Regions from separate parts of the Pseudoalteromonas sp. PAB 2.2 genome, predicted to be linked through region 1. Evidence: predicted binding sites of a transcription regulator. Region 1 holds the regulator's gene; each other region holds the start of a gene.

Region 1 (5,595 bases):
GGTGTAGCCCATTTGCTGCGCTTGTAGCACAAGTTCAGTAAACGGAACGTTACCATCATAGCAACTGCACAACCACGACAGCGTCCCCGAAAAAACCCCTTCTATACGATGAATACTATCACCACTATTTTGTAAGTCTGCCAATGCAAAGTTAATTGGTAAGCCGGCCCCTACACTGGTGTTATAACGCCACAACAAATTACGCTCAGCTAAATTAGAGCGCAATGTTTGATACCAATCATTTGCCGCTGTGCCTGCATATTTATTGGCACTAATTAAATGACAATTAAGCTCAACGAGTGCTGGGTATAATTGGCTAAACGCTTCACTGGCGGTGATATCAATCACCACTTTGTGTTCGTAATCAAGTTCGCTAATACGTGTTAGCAGTGTTTCTTTATCGTAGTGTTGGGCTTCACTTTGCCACTGCGCTTGCCACGTTTCTGTGTTCAAGCCACTGGCACTAAATAGCATTTGCTTTGAGCGTAATAATGCCACGACTTTAATCTGATAATGAGCTGATAACCTAACAAACTGAGCCTGTAACTGTGATAGAAAGACTTCACCAACATTACCCAGCCCCGCCACGATAATAGCCAGTTCTTGACCCTTGTTGACCAATTTATCATGCAACAGGGTCAGTACATCGCTGTCTATAGCTTGATCGTTTAGTAGCAGCACATACTGTTGATCTTGTTGTACAAAACGCGGATGAATACTTTGCTCTTTAAGGAGCGAAATTGCTTGTTCAGCTAACTGGCTCACATCGCTACTTGGTGCCACAACCGCGCAGCCGCTTAAATTAGATTCAACAATATTAGCCCGCCCAGCAAGGTGACTCACCACTTGATGAGTACTGTGCCCTGGTACCAGCAAATAGGTATCACCTTCTTTCACAAAATGATGCAAACTGTGCTGAATTAGCTGACTCAGCTCCCCCACTTCACCTGTGCTTAGCGTATCAACACGCAGTAAATCGATATTATCTAAGGTCGTAATAAAACGCTTCGCCTTGCTATACCCTTCTTTTACAACCTCAGTTGGGCTGGCATCACAATCAAAGCTACTTCTTACAACAAGTTTAATATCGCTGTCTTTAAGCGGTGATAAGGTTTTTGCATGTAAAACAGGGTTACCTAAGCGAGCCAATAAATTAGCTTGCTCTCGGCACACTTTTGCGTATTTAACGGCGTTTTTCACCTTACGAGGGTCTGTACTGAATACACCTTGGGTATCAGTCCAAATAGACACTTGCTTGGCAAAGGTATAGCTTGCTAACAAGGTCGCACTGTAGTCACTGCCATTACGACCCAGTGTTACCGTCTTACCCTGACAATCTGCAGCGATAAAGCCTGTCACCACATTGATCTTTACTTTACTGATCGCATCGGTGCATTGCTGTTGATTCTTTTGATGCAATAGTTGGCCATCATTTAATGTAAATAACTGCCGTGCATCCACATCCTGTGCTGCCACACCCAGCTGATTTAGATAGCCCGCTAATAAACGCGCAGACCATACTTCTCCATGTGCTAGCAACACGGCTTCTTGTAGTTGCTGTTTAGCAATAAGTATATTTAATAGCGCCAGCTCATCTTTTAATTGTGCCAATGCCTGCTGCTTGTTTTTTGCTACTAACAGCTGCTCTATTAAGGCGCGCTGATTATTATCAATCAGCAATAAAATATCACTAACCGCTTGGTTATCTTGCTGTTGATAACTTTGCCAAAGTTTTACCAAGGTGTCGGTTGTTTTGCCCGATGCAGACACCACCACACAATCACCTTGCTGCGTATTTGCTAAAACAATATTTGCCACAGCATGATAACGCTCTGCAGAGCTTAAGCTTGAGCCACCAAATTTATGAACAATATTTACCATTTTTCTACCACAATGCCGTATGTGCTGGCGTTAACTTAAAAGTGCTGCTTTGTTGCGTATTGGCTTGCGTGTGCGTTTGCTTCGCGTTGCTCTGAGTGGCTTGCTGCCCCTGACCTGGTTTAACTAAATTGAAAACACGGTCTAAATCGGCAATTAAATCTTTTACATCCTCAATGCCAACAGAGATACGAATTAACGTATCACCCACCCCTGCTTCTAAGCGAGCTTTTGCCTCCATTCCAGCATGAGTCATGGTCGCAGGGTGACAAATTAAACTCTCAACGCCCCCCAATGATTCGGCTAAGCTAAACTCTTTAAGGCCTGTTAGAAAAGCCGCAGCATCATTAATGTCGCCTTTAATATCAAAACTCACCATGCCACCAAAACCGCGTTGCTGTGCTTTAGCGAGCGCATGCTGAGGATGAGAAGCGAGACCGGGATAATATACTTGGCTCACAAACGGTGAATCTTCTAAATATTCTGCAATTGCAAACGCATTCTCTTGGTGCTGTTTTAAACGCACATTTAAAGTGCGTAAACCACGCAGAGTAAGATAACTATCAAACGGTGCACCCGTAATACCAATATTATTTGCCCACCAAGCCAGTTCATCACCCAACTCTTGCGTTGCTGCAATAACAGCACCGCCAACCACATCAGAGTGACCGTTAATGTATTTAGTCGTTGAATGCACGACTATATCAACACCAAACTCAATCGGGTTTTGCAAGGCCGGCGATAAAAACGTGTTATCAGCCGCAACAAGTGCACCGCATTGTTTAGCAATGGCGGTAATCGCTTTAATATCTGTTAGGCGTAAAATGGGGTTACTGGGTGTTTCAATCCAGATCAGTTTAGGTTTTATCGCTAAGATTTCTTGGTGATTTTCAGCTTTTGTTAAATCAAGCACTTTTAGTTTCAGTAAACCGCGCTTCTCTAATGAGGTAAATAAACGATAGCTACCGCCGTAACAGTCATGTGGAATAACCAAGGTATCATCGCTATTCAAAAGCTGTGTCGTTAAGTGAACAGCCGCCATGCCTGTCGCAGTGATAATGCCTTTAGCTCCGCCCTCTAGTTCAGCGAGTGTTTCGGCTAAAATATCACGGTTAGGGTTACCACTGCGGCCATAGTCATATTGGCGCTTAGTATCAAAATCAGCGAACGAATAGGTGGTTGATAAGTAAATTGGTGGAACGACTGCACCGTGGTGTTTATCGGCTTCAATGCCATGACGAACAGCAATCGTCGCTTTATTTTTTTCACTCATTTCATCACCTACTTAGAATTGGATGTTTAGACGTCTAAAAGGTTAGATGATCAAATATGAGAAGTCAAAGCATTTATCGCCATTACATAGAAGTTTATACATTTACACGACTAGATGGCTAAATAACTAGTATTTGACTATCTTTTTTAAAGCGATAGAATTTCCGCATCTTGCGCTGTGGATAAGGCGTAAACAACTGACAACCGAGGCAACGAAACAACTTATGGCTAAATGGAACGGTGAATACATTCACCCATATGCAGAACACGGTAAAAAATCAGAGCAAGTAAAAAAAATTACCGTATCAATTCCGCTGAACGTATTAAAAGTATTAACTGATGAGCGCACGCGTCGTCAGATTAATAATCTTCGTCATGCTACTAACAGTGAGCTACTGTGCGAAGCCTTTTTACACGCTTTTACAGGTCAACCATTACCGAATGATGACGACCTTCGAAAAGATAACCCTGAAAAAGTACCTGAAGAAGTAAAAAGAATTATGCAAGAAATGGGGTTAGATATCCCCGTACTTGATTCAGAGTAAATATTTCGGCCACCGGATCGTAGCCGATTTCTCAGACATAAAAAACTCAGCCTTGGCTGAGTTTTTTATTTGCAGTTAGTAATACCCACCCGCTTAATCAAACGAATAGGTACCTAATTATTTAACGCATGTAGTTTTCTGGCATGTCAATTTGCGCCACACCAGACTCAACGGCTGCTTCTGCAACAGCACGTGCAATACGTGGTAATAAGCGTGGGTCCATTGGTTTTGGAATAATGTACTCAGCACCAAACTCAAGTGAATCAACACCCGACGCCTTAAGCACTTCGTTAGGCACAGGCTCTTTCGCAATACTACGAATAGCATGCACCGCTGCGATTTTCATTTCATCATTGATTGATGTCGCACGCACATCAAGCGCACCGCGGAAAATGAATGGGAAACACAATACATTATTAACCTGATTAGGGTAATCTGAACGCCCTGTTGCCATAATTAAATCATTACGTGCACCGTGTGCAACAGCTGGCGCGATTTCTGGATCAGGGTTTGAACATGCAAAAACCACCGGCTTATCTGCCATCAGTTTTAAATCTTCAGCGGTTAATAAGTTAGGGCCAGATACACCAACAAATACATCAGCATCGGCTATTACATCTTGCAAAGTGCGCTTATCGGTATTGTTAGCAAATAGCAATTTATACTCGTTTAAGTCATCACGACGTGTATGGATCACGCCTTTGCGGTCAAGCATATAAATGTGCTCACGCAATGCACCACATTTAATAAGTAGTTCCATACATGCAACCGCTGCTGCACCGGCACCTAAACACACGATAATCGCGTCTTCGATATCTTTACCCTGTACTTCAAGCGCATTTAGCATGCCTGCTGCTGTTACGATTGCAGTACCATGTTGGTCATCGTGGAAAACAGGGATGCTACAACGCTCAATAAGCGCTTTTTCAATTTCGAAACACTCTGGCGCTTTAATATCTTCTAGGTTGATACCACCAAACGTATCGGCAATATTTGCAACAGTATTAATGAAGTCTTCTGTCGTGCGGTGTTTTACTTCGATATCTATCGAGTCTAAACCTGCAAAGCGTTTAAATAAAAGTGCTTTACCTTCCATCACAGGTTTTGATGCAAGCGGACCTAAATTGCCTAAGCCTAAAATTGCGGTACCGTTTGAAATAACCGCAACCATATTACCTTTGCCGGTGTATTTATAGGCATTTGCTGGATCGGCTGCTATCTCACGGACGGGCTCTGCGACACCTGGACTATATGCTAGAGCGAGATCATTAACCGTTTCTGCTGGTTTAGTTAGTTCTACACTAATTTTACCTGGAACGGGGTGAGCGTGGTAATGTAATGCTTGTTCACGAAAATCTGACATAACGCGATAGTATCCTGCAATAAGTTAAAAAGTGAGAGGGCTTGCATCTGTACGATACCTGTAATATATAAAAATTCCAAGTATTATCAGGTCTATCCTGTTATATGCTATATCGCTTAATTTTAAAGGATTTCCCAACAATTTCTGCACATAGTTTTAATTCACAACAGATAAAAATTCATCTATTTGTGGCCATTTAAGCACCTGTTTTTGTATTTTATAGGCACGAACACAGCAAATAAGCGAAACTTAGCAAAATAAGCAACTTTAACGAACTTAACAGCATTTATAGGTTAAGTTCATATAAATTGTTACTTTTTACAACTTTTGGAATCAATTATACAATTCAAAATATAGCGAAGGGATCACTATTTGTCTGCATTATTAGCGATATATTGGGCATAACAAGCAGAAATAGTTATGCACATAAAGCGTGTAGGCATGGGATATAAAAAAGAATGGTTCTGAATTTCAGGCATAAAAAAAGCACCCAAAGGGTGCTTCTTTCAACTAAACAGCAAATATTACTTCTTGCTG
Region 2 (5,595 bases), on a different contig from region 1:
TAATGCCATGCAATTGATCGAAATGGCCGATAATGCACTTTATCAAGCGAAGGATACTGGCCGCAACAAACTTGTTGTTGCTGATCACTACCCGCAAACAAATAAAGAAGAGTGCCCCTAAAGGAGCACTCTATTGTGTGTTATTGAAACACCTTTTCTACATCAACGACTGATATATTTTTCGCTGGAATAGCGAGCTTATAATCAGCAATCACGTTGTCTTCCGCGACAAGTTCTGCTGGTTTTTCTGCGTTATAAACCATAGGCGATGTTTGCTCTGACGCTAAGCGCTTTTGCATGTCTTTACCGTCACCTGTAATAAACACGTAGTGAATATTGTCAGTTTGCAGATTCTCGCGAATAACACGGTTCACATCCTCAAGTGTTAGCTTTTCAAGCTTGCCACGTACATAGTCAACAAAGCTCTCTGTATTATAAAACTCACTATCTAGCGCGTAGCCTAGTTGGCGGTCTTGGCTTGCCACCATTTGTGGCACAAAGTTAATTAAGAAGTTGCGCGTTGCTTCAAAATCGTCTTTGCTGATGCCGTTTTTAATAAGCTTATCTAACTCGAATAACGCGGTACGGGTTGCAAAGTGCGCATCGTTATTAGAGCGCAATGGACGCAGCCATACTTGGAAAATTTGCTCAGAGCGGCCTAAGTTCGCATCAGGCTTAGTTTGGAACATACCACGTGGGAAGTATTCAATGTACGCATAGTCACCATAGTTCATACCACGGGTTTGACGAATACGCTGATACAAGAAGCTATTCGAACTTCTGTGCTCGCCAAAGTATGAACGCACTAGCCATAATGCAGTCCAATCTTCACTACTACGAATCGTCTCTATTGGGAAACCAAACGACACGGCTGTTGATTGCGCCGACTTTTCAACAATGGTGGCATGGTGACCACTCAGTGCTGGCGCATCGGGAATTACTAAACGGCTTTCTTTGCCTTGTGGCAGCGATGTTAAATCTTTTAGCATCGCAGATTTTACATCGCTTGGAATCGCACCAATTAAACCTACGGTTAGTTTTGATTGTGTGAATTGCTTGTCGTAAAACGCTTTTACATCATCAAGCGTCAATGCTTCCAGATCAGATAAGTCACCATAGTTATAGCTTTCGTATGGGTGGCCTTTATACAGTTGATGATAAAGCACTTCTTTACCGAGCTCTTCATCGTTTGATGCTTTAAGCCCCGCTTTAATGCTATCGATAAGCTCTTTTTTCAGGCGTTTGAAGTCATCTTCTCTAAAACCTGGGTTGAGTAATTGTTCACTCACAAGCGCATACCACTGTGCCGCATTGTCTTTGTGTACACGACCGCGCAACGAAATCATCTCTTTATCGATTTGATACCCAAAGCTACCCGCGAGTGGGTATAACGCTTTTTGAATGTCTTTATAGCTCATCGTTTCTGAGCCACCTTTCGCAAGCATGGCTGCCGTTAATGCGGCGACGCCTTTTTTACCTGCTGGATCGGCCGCGGCACCGGTATTAAATAACCAGTTAACATCAACCAATGGTGAACTGTTGGTTTTATCGAGCACTTTAAAATGACGCTCTGTTGGCGCTTGTTCTGTACTTGCAACGGCTGCGTTTAGGTCAACTTCTTGCTCAAATCCTGCCACGTTATCTAAAGCCGACATCGTCACTGTAGTTCGGCTTGAATCAACAAAGTATTTATTCGCTATCGCTTTAATGTCTTCTGGGGTGATGCTATCGGCAGTCGCATAGAGCTGATTGATTACCTCTGGATCACGCTCAAAATGCATGTAGCTTGCAAGTGTCGAGGCGATTGATTGCGATGAATCAAGCCCATTGATAAAGCTGTATTTTAAATTTGATTTTAAGTCTGCCAGTTTTTGGGCATCAACAAGCTCAGTGCGTGCTTGTACATATGTGCGGTTAATGGCATCACGTGCTTTTGCAAGATCGGCTTCGTTTTCTACTTTTACAAAGACATGCAATAACCCCGGATCTTTTGTATCAGGATTATAAGTGAACATTTGACTTGCGATTTGCTTATCAACCACCAATTCTTGATAAAGCGCTGAGTTATTTGAGAAATAAAGCTGTGAGATTAAATCAAGTGCGGCGCGATCTTTTTGCGTTGGATCCCACGCAGTGCCTTTATACGATACAAGCAACCAATGGCCTGGTAAACCGTCATTTTGCTCATGTATATATTTTGGCGCTTGTTGCTTTGGCTCTACTGGAATATCTGCTTGGTAATCACCTTTTTTCCAGTTACCCCAATGTTTTTTCACCATTGCCATGGTTTCTTGAGGGTCGACATCACCAACAATGACCAACGATACATATTCTGGTTTATAAAATTTTGCGAAAAACTCTTTCCCGTAAGCCATTTGATCTGGCATGGCTTCAATGTCTTCAAAAAAGCCCATCGTGGTGTGTTTATAAGTATGTTTCTCAAATGCTTCGTTACGCACTGCTGAAAGCAATTTACGAATTGGACTGGCATTATTTTTTAAGTACTCACCTTTCACTGTTAAGGCTTCTGTACGGAACTGTTCTTCGCTGTACGTGAGGTTTTGAAAGATATCAGCTTCAATTTCAAGCACTTTATCAAGGTGCTCTTTTGAGAAGTTTAAATGATAGTTGGTGTAATCATTAGTAGTATACGCGCGGTTATCAACACCCGAGTTTTTTAAAATATCTGAATACACGTCTTGTGGGAATTTTTCTGAGCCTTTAAACATCATGTGCTCAAAAAAGTGAGCAAAGCCCGTTTTGCCTTCTTCTACTTCGTTACGAGAACCTACCGACACGGGAATTTGTAATGAAACAACATCGGGGTAATCCGTTTTTACCACCATGACACGAAGACCATTTTCTAGTTCTTCTAAAACGTAATCTTGGCTAAATACACGGTTATCTTCTTGGCTGACAACCTGTTCTATTTCGACTTCTTTAACCATATTTGATTGTGAATTCGTCGCACACCCGCTAAGAGCAAGCGTTACAGCAACACTGGTCGCTAATAATCTAAATTTCATAATGATCCTTTAATTTTACTTGTTAGTTATTTTTCTCATAATCAGTTGTGTTTGATTATGCATGAAAGTACTGGAAAATATGAGGGTCAAGGGCACAATTAATGTAAACAGGTGTGTCAATTTAAGATAACACCCCACCACCAACTTGAATTAAATTCATGCTCATTGAAAAACTTTCAACAGAAAAATCTATCTAGACGTCTAAATGGCTGCTATATTATTTCCCATAGACGCAGGCACGAGCTGGAATGAGGATTATGGCTTTATCACTACAAGAGAAAATTGAAGACACCAATCAGGGTGTATACCTGATTGGTACCACACCGCCTAAATCAGGCACTGATAAAGCCATGCTTGAAACCATTGCACAAAAATTATTGGGTCGCCTTCATGAAATTGAATACGATGGTGTCATTATCTACGACATTCAAGATGAAAGCAGCCGTACAGAAAAGCCGCGTCCGTTTCCATTTAAAGAAACCGTAGACCCACGTGAGTACAGCCATTTGTTGCGTAGCCTGTCTCATTTAGATGTTATTACCTACAAAAGTGTTGCCCAGCGCAGTGAAGCTGAATTTACCGATTGGCTACACGAAACACGTAATGAGTTTGATTTAAAAAATCTAGTCTTGGTAGGCAGCCCATCTTCGCATGGTGATATCAAACTAAGTTTACCTGATGCTTATAACACCCTTGCTAAGCAAGACAATGATGTGTTTCTTGGCGGTGTGACTATTGCTGAACGCCATGCAAGCAAACGTAACGAGCATGACCGTCTATTAGAAAAAACAGAGCAAGGTTGTAAGTTTTTTATTTCACAAGCCGTCTACAACGCACAAGCAACCATTGATTTAATCACTAGCTATGCACGTAGCTGCAAAGCGTTAGGCATCGCACCTAAGCGTATAATTTTAACGTTTACACCCTGTGGTGGTGAGAAAACGTTAGATTTTATGGAGTGGCTGGGTATCTCTGTACCGGAGGCAACAAAATGGCGCATGCTTGATTCTGCAAATCCATTGAGTGAGTCAGTACGCATTTGCCGTGAAAATCTTGACCTCATATTACAAAGCTGCGCACATTTAGCGGTGCCACTTGGTTTAAATATTGAGAGCTTAACAAACCGTAAAGAAGAAATTGATGCGTCAATTAATCTTTACCGCTTACTTAAAGCAACCATGGAATTAAACCTAGCCGAAAAACAAATCGCTTAAATAATGTGCGCGTTTATACCAATACGTTTAATTAACAGCGATTTTAAAACAAGAAAACGTGGTCGCTAGCAAAGAAAATGCGGGTAAGCATAACAGTTCATTAAACGCTTTTGTTCACCAAGCTAATGTACACACGACTTATGCTATTAGCGTGTTGATTAGTGCTAATTTAGGCTCCCTTAAATTAGCACTGATACAGCTTAATCTATCGGCGCCTAGGATTTTTTTGCCCTAATATACGTTTTTTGTCACGAGAGCGTCGTGCCTTATTCGTGTTTTTTCGGACTTGTTTTGGCTCTTTTGTTAAATCAGGCTCGTAACCTGGCAGCCATTGTGGTGTTAAGCGTGTATCTAATAAAACATCAATTTCATCCAGTAACCATTGCTCATCAATACTCACCAATGACATGGCCAACCCTGTTTCACCCGCTCGTCCTGTCCGCCCTATACGGTGAACATAGTCCTCTGCAACATAGGGTAGTTCGTAGTTAATCACATACTTTAATGAGGCGATATCAAGGCCACGCGCCGCAACATCTGTAGCGACAAGTACTCGAGTGACACCCGTCTTAAAATTTTGCAGCGCTTTGTCTCGCGCCCCCTGGCTTTTATCGCCGTGAATAGACTCCGTTTTTAAGCCGTCCTTACACATTTCTTTTGCCAGACTATCGGCCGTTTGTTTAGTGCGGGTGAATATAAGTACTTGTTGCCAATTTTTCATGCCGATCATATGTGAAACGAGTTCGCGTTTACGATCCTCATCAACCGCATACACAATCTGCTCAACTTCAACAGCAGCCGAATTGCGTTTATCAACCTCAACTAACTTAGGATCATTCAACAACTGTTTACTTAGCTCAAAAATGCTGTCATCAAATGTGGCTGAAAAGAGTAAGGTTTGGCGCTGTTTTGGAACATGACGAAGAATACGCTTTATTTCATCAATGAACCCCATATCAAGCATGCGATCTGCTTCATCAAAAACAAGGGCACTAATGGCAGATAATTTAATGCTCCCTTTAATCACATGATCAAGTAATCGTCCTGGTGTAGCCACCACAACTTGCGCACCTTTAATGGCTTTAATTTGTGGGCCAATACTGGCGCCGCCATAAGCAAGCGCGGCTTTAATAGGTGTATTAGCTGCATAACGCTCAACACTGGCAAATACTTGTTGTGCAAGCTCTCGCGTTGGTGTCAGGATTAAAACTTTTACAGCCTCGGGCAGCGGCTCTTCACGCAATAAGTTATTAAGCAGTGGTAAAACAAAGGCAGCTGTTTTGCCCGTGCCTGTTTGTGCACTTCCCATAACATCAACCCCGGCTAAAATAAGCGGGATAGTTTGGCTTTGAATA
Region 3 (5,595 bases), on a different contig from region 1:
AAAGGTCACGTATCAAAAACATGACAGTGGCATTATCGAAATTAATGCATCTGTGGTTGTTGAAGATACCAAGGCAGATGACTTTATGGCCTTACTTAGCGATACCGACAACGCGCCAAATTGGCTCGAAAATGTTCAAAGTGTAACCTTAATAGAGCGGCTTAGCCCCGCAGAGACGCTCGTTTATACGCGCTTTAACTCGCCTTGGCCGGTTTCTGATCGTGATTTAGTGAGCTACTCTTGCTATCACACCTTAAGCGATAATAAAACCGAGCTTAAAATTACCAGCCAGCCCTACGTTAAACCTTTGGTAAAAGGGGTGGTGCGTATTAAAGAGCTCGCCGCTTATTGGCGCTTAGAGCAACAGCAAAATAACTTATTGATTACTCACCAAGCGTATGCAGACCCAAGCGGTGCTATTCCGCATTGGTTAAGTAATAAAGTATCTTTAAAAAGTGTGTTTAAGTCATTACAAGCATTGCGTGAACAGCTAAAAAAGAATGCGTTTTCACGGACAAATCCCCCAAGTGTGCCAGGAAAGTGCTTATCTTAGTAAAGCGAAGATGACATTTTAGGTATTTATGAATATTATCTGCGAAGTTTATTCGTACTAGGAACAGCATGAAAGAACCCAAAATCCCCTTGGTCAATAAACCCAACGGCATTGGTATTGGACGTATTTTAAAAGCCACAAGGTGCTCAATTAAAGGTTTTAAGGCCGCATTTAAAGAAGAGTCAGCTTTTCGCTCAGAAATTTATTTAGGGGTGTGTTTATTACCGTTATCGGTTTTTCTGGCGCAGTCACTGACTCATTGGCTCGTGTTGTTTATTCCGTATTTATTACTGTTGATTGTTGAACTACTCAATTCGGCCATCGAAGCGCTGACTGACAGAGTGGGGATTGAATATCATGTACTGTCTGGGCGCGCAAAGGATATGGCCTCGGCAGCGGTGACCTTGTCATTGGTTATTTTAGCGCTGGTTTGGCTGGTGGCGATGTATGAAAAGATAATGACGTTACTGTAATTAATACCAATCGCAATAATACTTAATCATTTTGAGTGATGAAACCAGTCGCTATCTGCGTTAATAATATCTGATTTACGACTGCATGGATGCAGGAGGTAGAGCAATGCAGGAGCAATTGCAGAGAACAACTAAATAACTAAATTTTTGCCTTGTTATCAACGCGGTTTTATTGCCTTAAAATAGACCACTTATTTAATACCATTCCGCAAAAATACTTAATCATTTTGAGTGATTAAACCAGTCGCTACCTGCGTTAAAAATTTCTGATTTAGAACAACTAAATAACTAAATTTTTGCCTTGTTATCAACGCGGTTTTATTGCCTCAAAATAGACCACTTAATTAAGCGTAATGGTATAAGCGCAATGGTATAAAAATTTAGAGTAAAAAATTAAACACAAAAAAAGCGCCAAAATGGCGCTTTTTCAGTCTGTATACCCTATTACAGGCCAGCAGCTGCGCGAAGTGCGCCTGCTTTGTCTGTACGCTCCCAAGGGAACTCTTCACGACCGAAGTGACCATAAGCGGCAGTCGGTTGATAGATAGGACGCTCAAGATCAAGCATTTGGATTAAGCCGTAAGGACGTAGGTCGAAGTGCTCACGCACTAATTCGATTAGACGTGCTTCTTCTAATTTACCTGTACCAAATGTCTCGATGCTGATAGATGTTGGCTCTGCAACACCGATAGCGTAAGAAACTTGAAGTTCACACTTGTCAGCAAGACCCGCAGCAACCATGTTTTTAGCAACGTAACGTGCCGCGTATGCAGCGCTACGGTCAACTTTTGATGGATCTTTACCTGAGAAAGCACCACCACCGTGACGCGCCATACCACCGTATGTATCAACGATGATTTTACGGCCAGTCAGACCACAGTCACCCATTGGACCACCGATAACGAAACGGCCAGTTGGGTTGATGAAGAATTTCGTTGCGCTAGAGATAAGCTCTGCTGGAAGAACCGGCTTAATGATGGTTTCCATTACCGCTTCTACTAGGTCGTTTTGTGAGATTGAATCACAGTGTTGCGTTGAAAGAACAACAGCATCAATACCTACCGGCTTACCATTTTCATATGCAAATGTTACTTGTGATTTTGCATCTGGGCGTAACCAGTTAAGCTCACCGCTTTTACGAACTTGCGCTTGACGCTGAACTAAACGGTGTGAATACGTGATTGGTGCAGGCATTAAAACGTCTGTTTCGTTACATGCATAACCAAACATTAAACCTTGGTCACCCGCGCCTTGGTCTTCTGGACGTGCACGGTCAACACCTTGGTTGATGTCTGGAGATTGTTTACCGATAGTGTTTAGGATTGCGCACGAGTCAGCATCAAAACCCATGTCTGAATGCGTGTAACCGATTTCACGTACAGTTTTACGTGTAATTTCTTCGATATCAACCCACGCGCTAGTAGTGATTTCACCACCCACCATAACCATACCAGTTTTAACGTAAGTCTCACATGCAACACGGGCATGAGAATCTTGCTCTAAGATAGCATCTAGAACCGCGTCAGAGATTTGGTCCGCGATTTTATCCGGATGACCTTCAGATACAGATTCAGAAGTAAATAAATGTTTTGCCATTGTATTTCTGCTCACAAATATTGCGCTTCACTAACGTCGGTAATAGCGCTAAAAAATTAAGGGGCGTATTTTATCTAAAACAATTATGTTTGCATAGTTATTTTACGCCTAGACGTCTATTTTAAATTACTAATAACATTTCGTTCTTAATAAACAGTGGTAATAGACCCATTTAATACGGATTTTTAATTGCACTGCACCCATACAATAAGTAAGAATGGGGCTTAACAAACAACCAGCGCAAATACATTAAAGGTAGGAGAATTCATGCCATCTCGCAAAGAACTTGCAAATGCTATTCGCGTCTTATCAATGGACGCAGTACAACAGGCCAACTCTGGCCACCCTGGAGCCCCTATGGGCATGGCAGATATCGCAGAAGTACTATGGCGCGATTATCTAAAGCACAACCCGACGAACCCAGAGTGGGCAGACCGTGATCGCTTTATTCTTTCAAATGGCCACGGTTCGATGCTGATTTATTCTCTACTACATTTAAGTGGTTACGACTTACCACTTGAAGAAATTAAAAACTTCCGTCAAATGCATTCAAAAACACCAGGGCATCCAGAGTATGGCTATGCACCAGGTATTGAGACCACTACGGGCCCATTAGGCCAAGGGATCACAAATGCGGTAGGTATGGCAATTGCTGAAAAAGCGCTTGCTGCTCAGTTTAACCGTGAAGGCCATGACATTGTTGATCACTTTACCTATGCGTTTATGGGTGATGGCTGTTTAATGGAAGGTATCTCTCACGAAGCCTGTTCATTAGCGGGCACATTAGGCCTGGGTAAACTTGTTGCGTTTTGGGATGACAACGGCATCTCTATCGACGGTGAAGTAGAAGGTTGGTTCAGCGACGACACACCTGCACGTTTTAAAGCATATGGCTGGCACGTGGTGAGTGATGTTGATGGTCATAACCCTGAGGCCATCCGCGCAGCAATCGAAGAAGCACGTAGCATTACCGACAAGCCATCATTAATTTGTTGTAAAACAGTGATTGGTTACGGTTCACCTAATAAGTCGGGTAGTCATGACTGTCATGGTGCTCCACTTGGTCATGATGAGATCAAAGCGGCACGTGAGTTCTTAGGCTGGACAGGCGAAGCATTTGAAATCCCAGCTGATATCTACAGCGAATGGGACGCAAAAGAAAAGGGCCAACAGCTAGAATCAAACTGGGACGAAAAGTTTGCGGCATACGCAGATGCACACCCAGAGCTAGCAGCAGAATTTAAGCGTCGTACAAATGGCGAATTGCCAGCAGATTGGGCTGAAAAGTCACAAGCGTACATCGAAGAGCTGCAAGCAAACCCTGCAAACCCTGCAACACGTAAAGCTTCACAAAATGCACTGAATGCATTTGGTCCATTATTACCAGAGTTTATGGGCGGCTCAGCTGACCTTGCTGGTTCAAATTTAACAATTTGGGATGGTTCAAAAGGCGTAACAGCAGACGACGCAAGCGGTAACTACATCTACTACGGTGTCCGTGAGTTTGGTATGTCGGCAATTATGAATGGTATTGCACTGCACAAAGGCTTTATTCCTTACGGCGCAACATTCTTAATGTTTATGGAATACGCGCGTAATGCGGTACGCATGGCTGCATTAATGAAGCAACCAAGCATTTTTGTATACACGCACGATTCAATTGGTCTGGGTGAAGATGGCCCTACGCACCAACCAGTAGAGCAAATTGCAAGCATGCGTTTAACGCCTAATCTTGTTAACTGGCGTCCGTGTGACCAAGTTGAGTCTGCAATTGCATGGCAACAAGCGATTGAGCGTAAAGATGGCCCAACGTCATTGATCTTCACACGTCAAGGTCTTGAGCAACAAACGCGTACTGCACAACAGTTAAGCGATGTGAAAAAAGGTGGTTACGTACTGAGTTGCGATGGTGAGCCTGAGCTTATCCTTATTGCAACGGGCTCAGAAGTACAGCTTGCACAAGACGCCGCTGCAGAGCTTCGTTCACAAGGCAAAAAAGTACGTGTGGTTTCTATGCCTTCAACTGACTTGTTTGATGAGCAAGACGCAGCCTACAAAGAAAGCGTATTACCAGCAAGCGTAACACGCCGCGTAGCTATCGAAGCGGGCATTGCAGACTACTGGTACAAATACGTAGGCCTAAATGGCGCAGTAGTAGGTATGACGACATTTGGTGAGTCAGCACCTGCTGGTGAGTTATTCAAGCACTTTGGTTTCACGGTTGAAAACATCGCAAACAAAGCAAACGCTTTGTTCTAAGCTTTAGTCGCTAAAATTTAAAAGCCCGCGCGGTCTTAGCACTGCGCGGGCTTTTTTATGGATTTTTGCTGCCAGTCAAAAGATTCGATACGTACCCGACAGATCAGCAATAATTATCACTGCTACTTGGGTACTTTATACCGTAGGGGGCGTTATTAGTGTTTTGGTGAACACATAGGCAAGTTCATTAATTTTTTTTAATTGCTCAGTTTATAAAAGATAATAAAAAATCAGCTCACATATAGAGTTTAATTGAATAATCTTCAGTTGCTGCTTACTTAAAATTCGGGCAGGCTGAAATAAAGAAGATTATAAAACATAACAGGAGTGAGTATGACTCAGTTTGACAGTGTAAGTGTTGTAAAAAAAGCGAATGTCTATTTTGATGGTAAAGTTTCGAGCCGTGTTGTACTTTTTGCCGATGGCAGTACTAAAACATTAGGTTTTATGCAACCAGGAGAATTTGAGTTTGGCACAAATCAAAAAGAGCACATGGAGTTACTTGCGGGAGAGTGGCAAGTGTTACTGCCAGGCGAAACTGAGTGGCAAGCCATGAAGGCTGGAGATTCGTTTAATGTAGACGCCAATGTTACCTTTCGCGTAAAGGTAACTGACTTTGCTGATTATTGTTGCTCGTACACTTAATGAGCAGTTGATAACCTTTCTATAAAGCCCGTGTAATACGGGCTTTTGCATATTTTATCCGCAGAGCAT

What was found. Region 1 encodes MetJ, which represses methionine synthesis genes. Its sites were predicted from a motif close to TAGACGTCTAGACGTCTA; they were not measured.
Positions count from the first base shown of each region.
Region 2: BWD47_RS08520 (methylenetetrahydrofolate reductase) is a predicted target of MetJ. The motif match lies at 3,221-3,238, and genes of this name have one in related genera.
Region 3: metK (methionine adenosyltransferase) is a predicted target of MetJ. The motif match lies at 2,724-2,741, and genes of this name have one in related genera.

Region 1 is NZ_LYPI01000011.1:113,369-118,963, reverse strand. Features, by position in the region: gene metL (bifunctional aspartate kinase/homoserine dehydrogenase II) at 1-1,881, opposite strand, end outside; gene metB (cystathionine gamma-synthase) at 1,886-3,151, opposite strand; gene metJ (met regulon transcriptional regulator MetJ) at 3,375-3,695, shown strand; gene BWD47_RS10530 (malic enzyme-like NAD(P)-binding protein) at 3,817-5,058, opposite strand; gene rpmE (50S ribosomal protein L31) at 5,583-5,595, opposite strand, start outside.
Region 2 is NZ_LYPI01000010.1:5,346-10,940, reverse strand. Features, by position in the region: gene BWD47_RS08530 (sensor domain-containing diguanylate cyclase) at 1-121, shown strand, start outside; gene BWD47_RS08525 (pitrilysin family protein) at 141-3,026, opposite strand; gene BWD47_RS08520 (methylenetetrahydrofolate reductase) at 3,284-4,240, shown strand; gene BWD47_RS08515 (DEAD/DEAH box helicase) at 4,446-5,595, opposite strand, start outside.
Region 3 is NZ_LYPI01000013.1:139,126-144,720, forward strand. Features, by position in the region: gene BWD47_RS12930 (START domain-containing protein) at 1-553, shown strand, start outside; gene BWD47_RS12935 (diacylglycerol kinase) at 622-1,026, shown strand; gene metK (methionine adenosyltransferase) at 1,471-2,622, opposite strand; gene tkt (transketolase) at 2,890-4,881, shown strand; gene BWD47_RS12950 (pyrimidine/purine nucleoside phosphorylase) at 5,215-5,526, shown strand.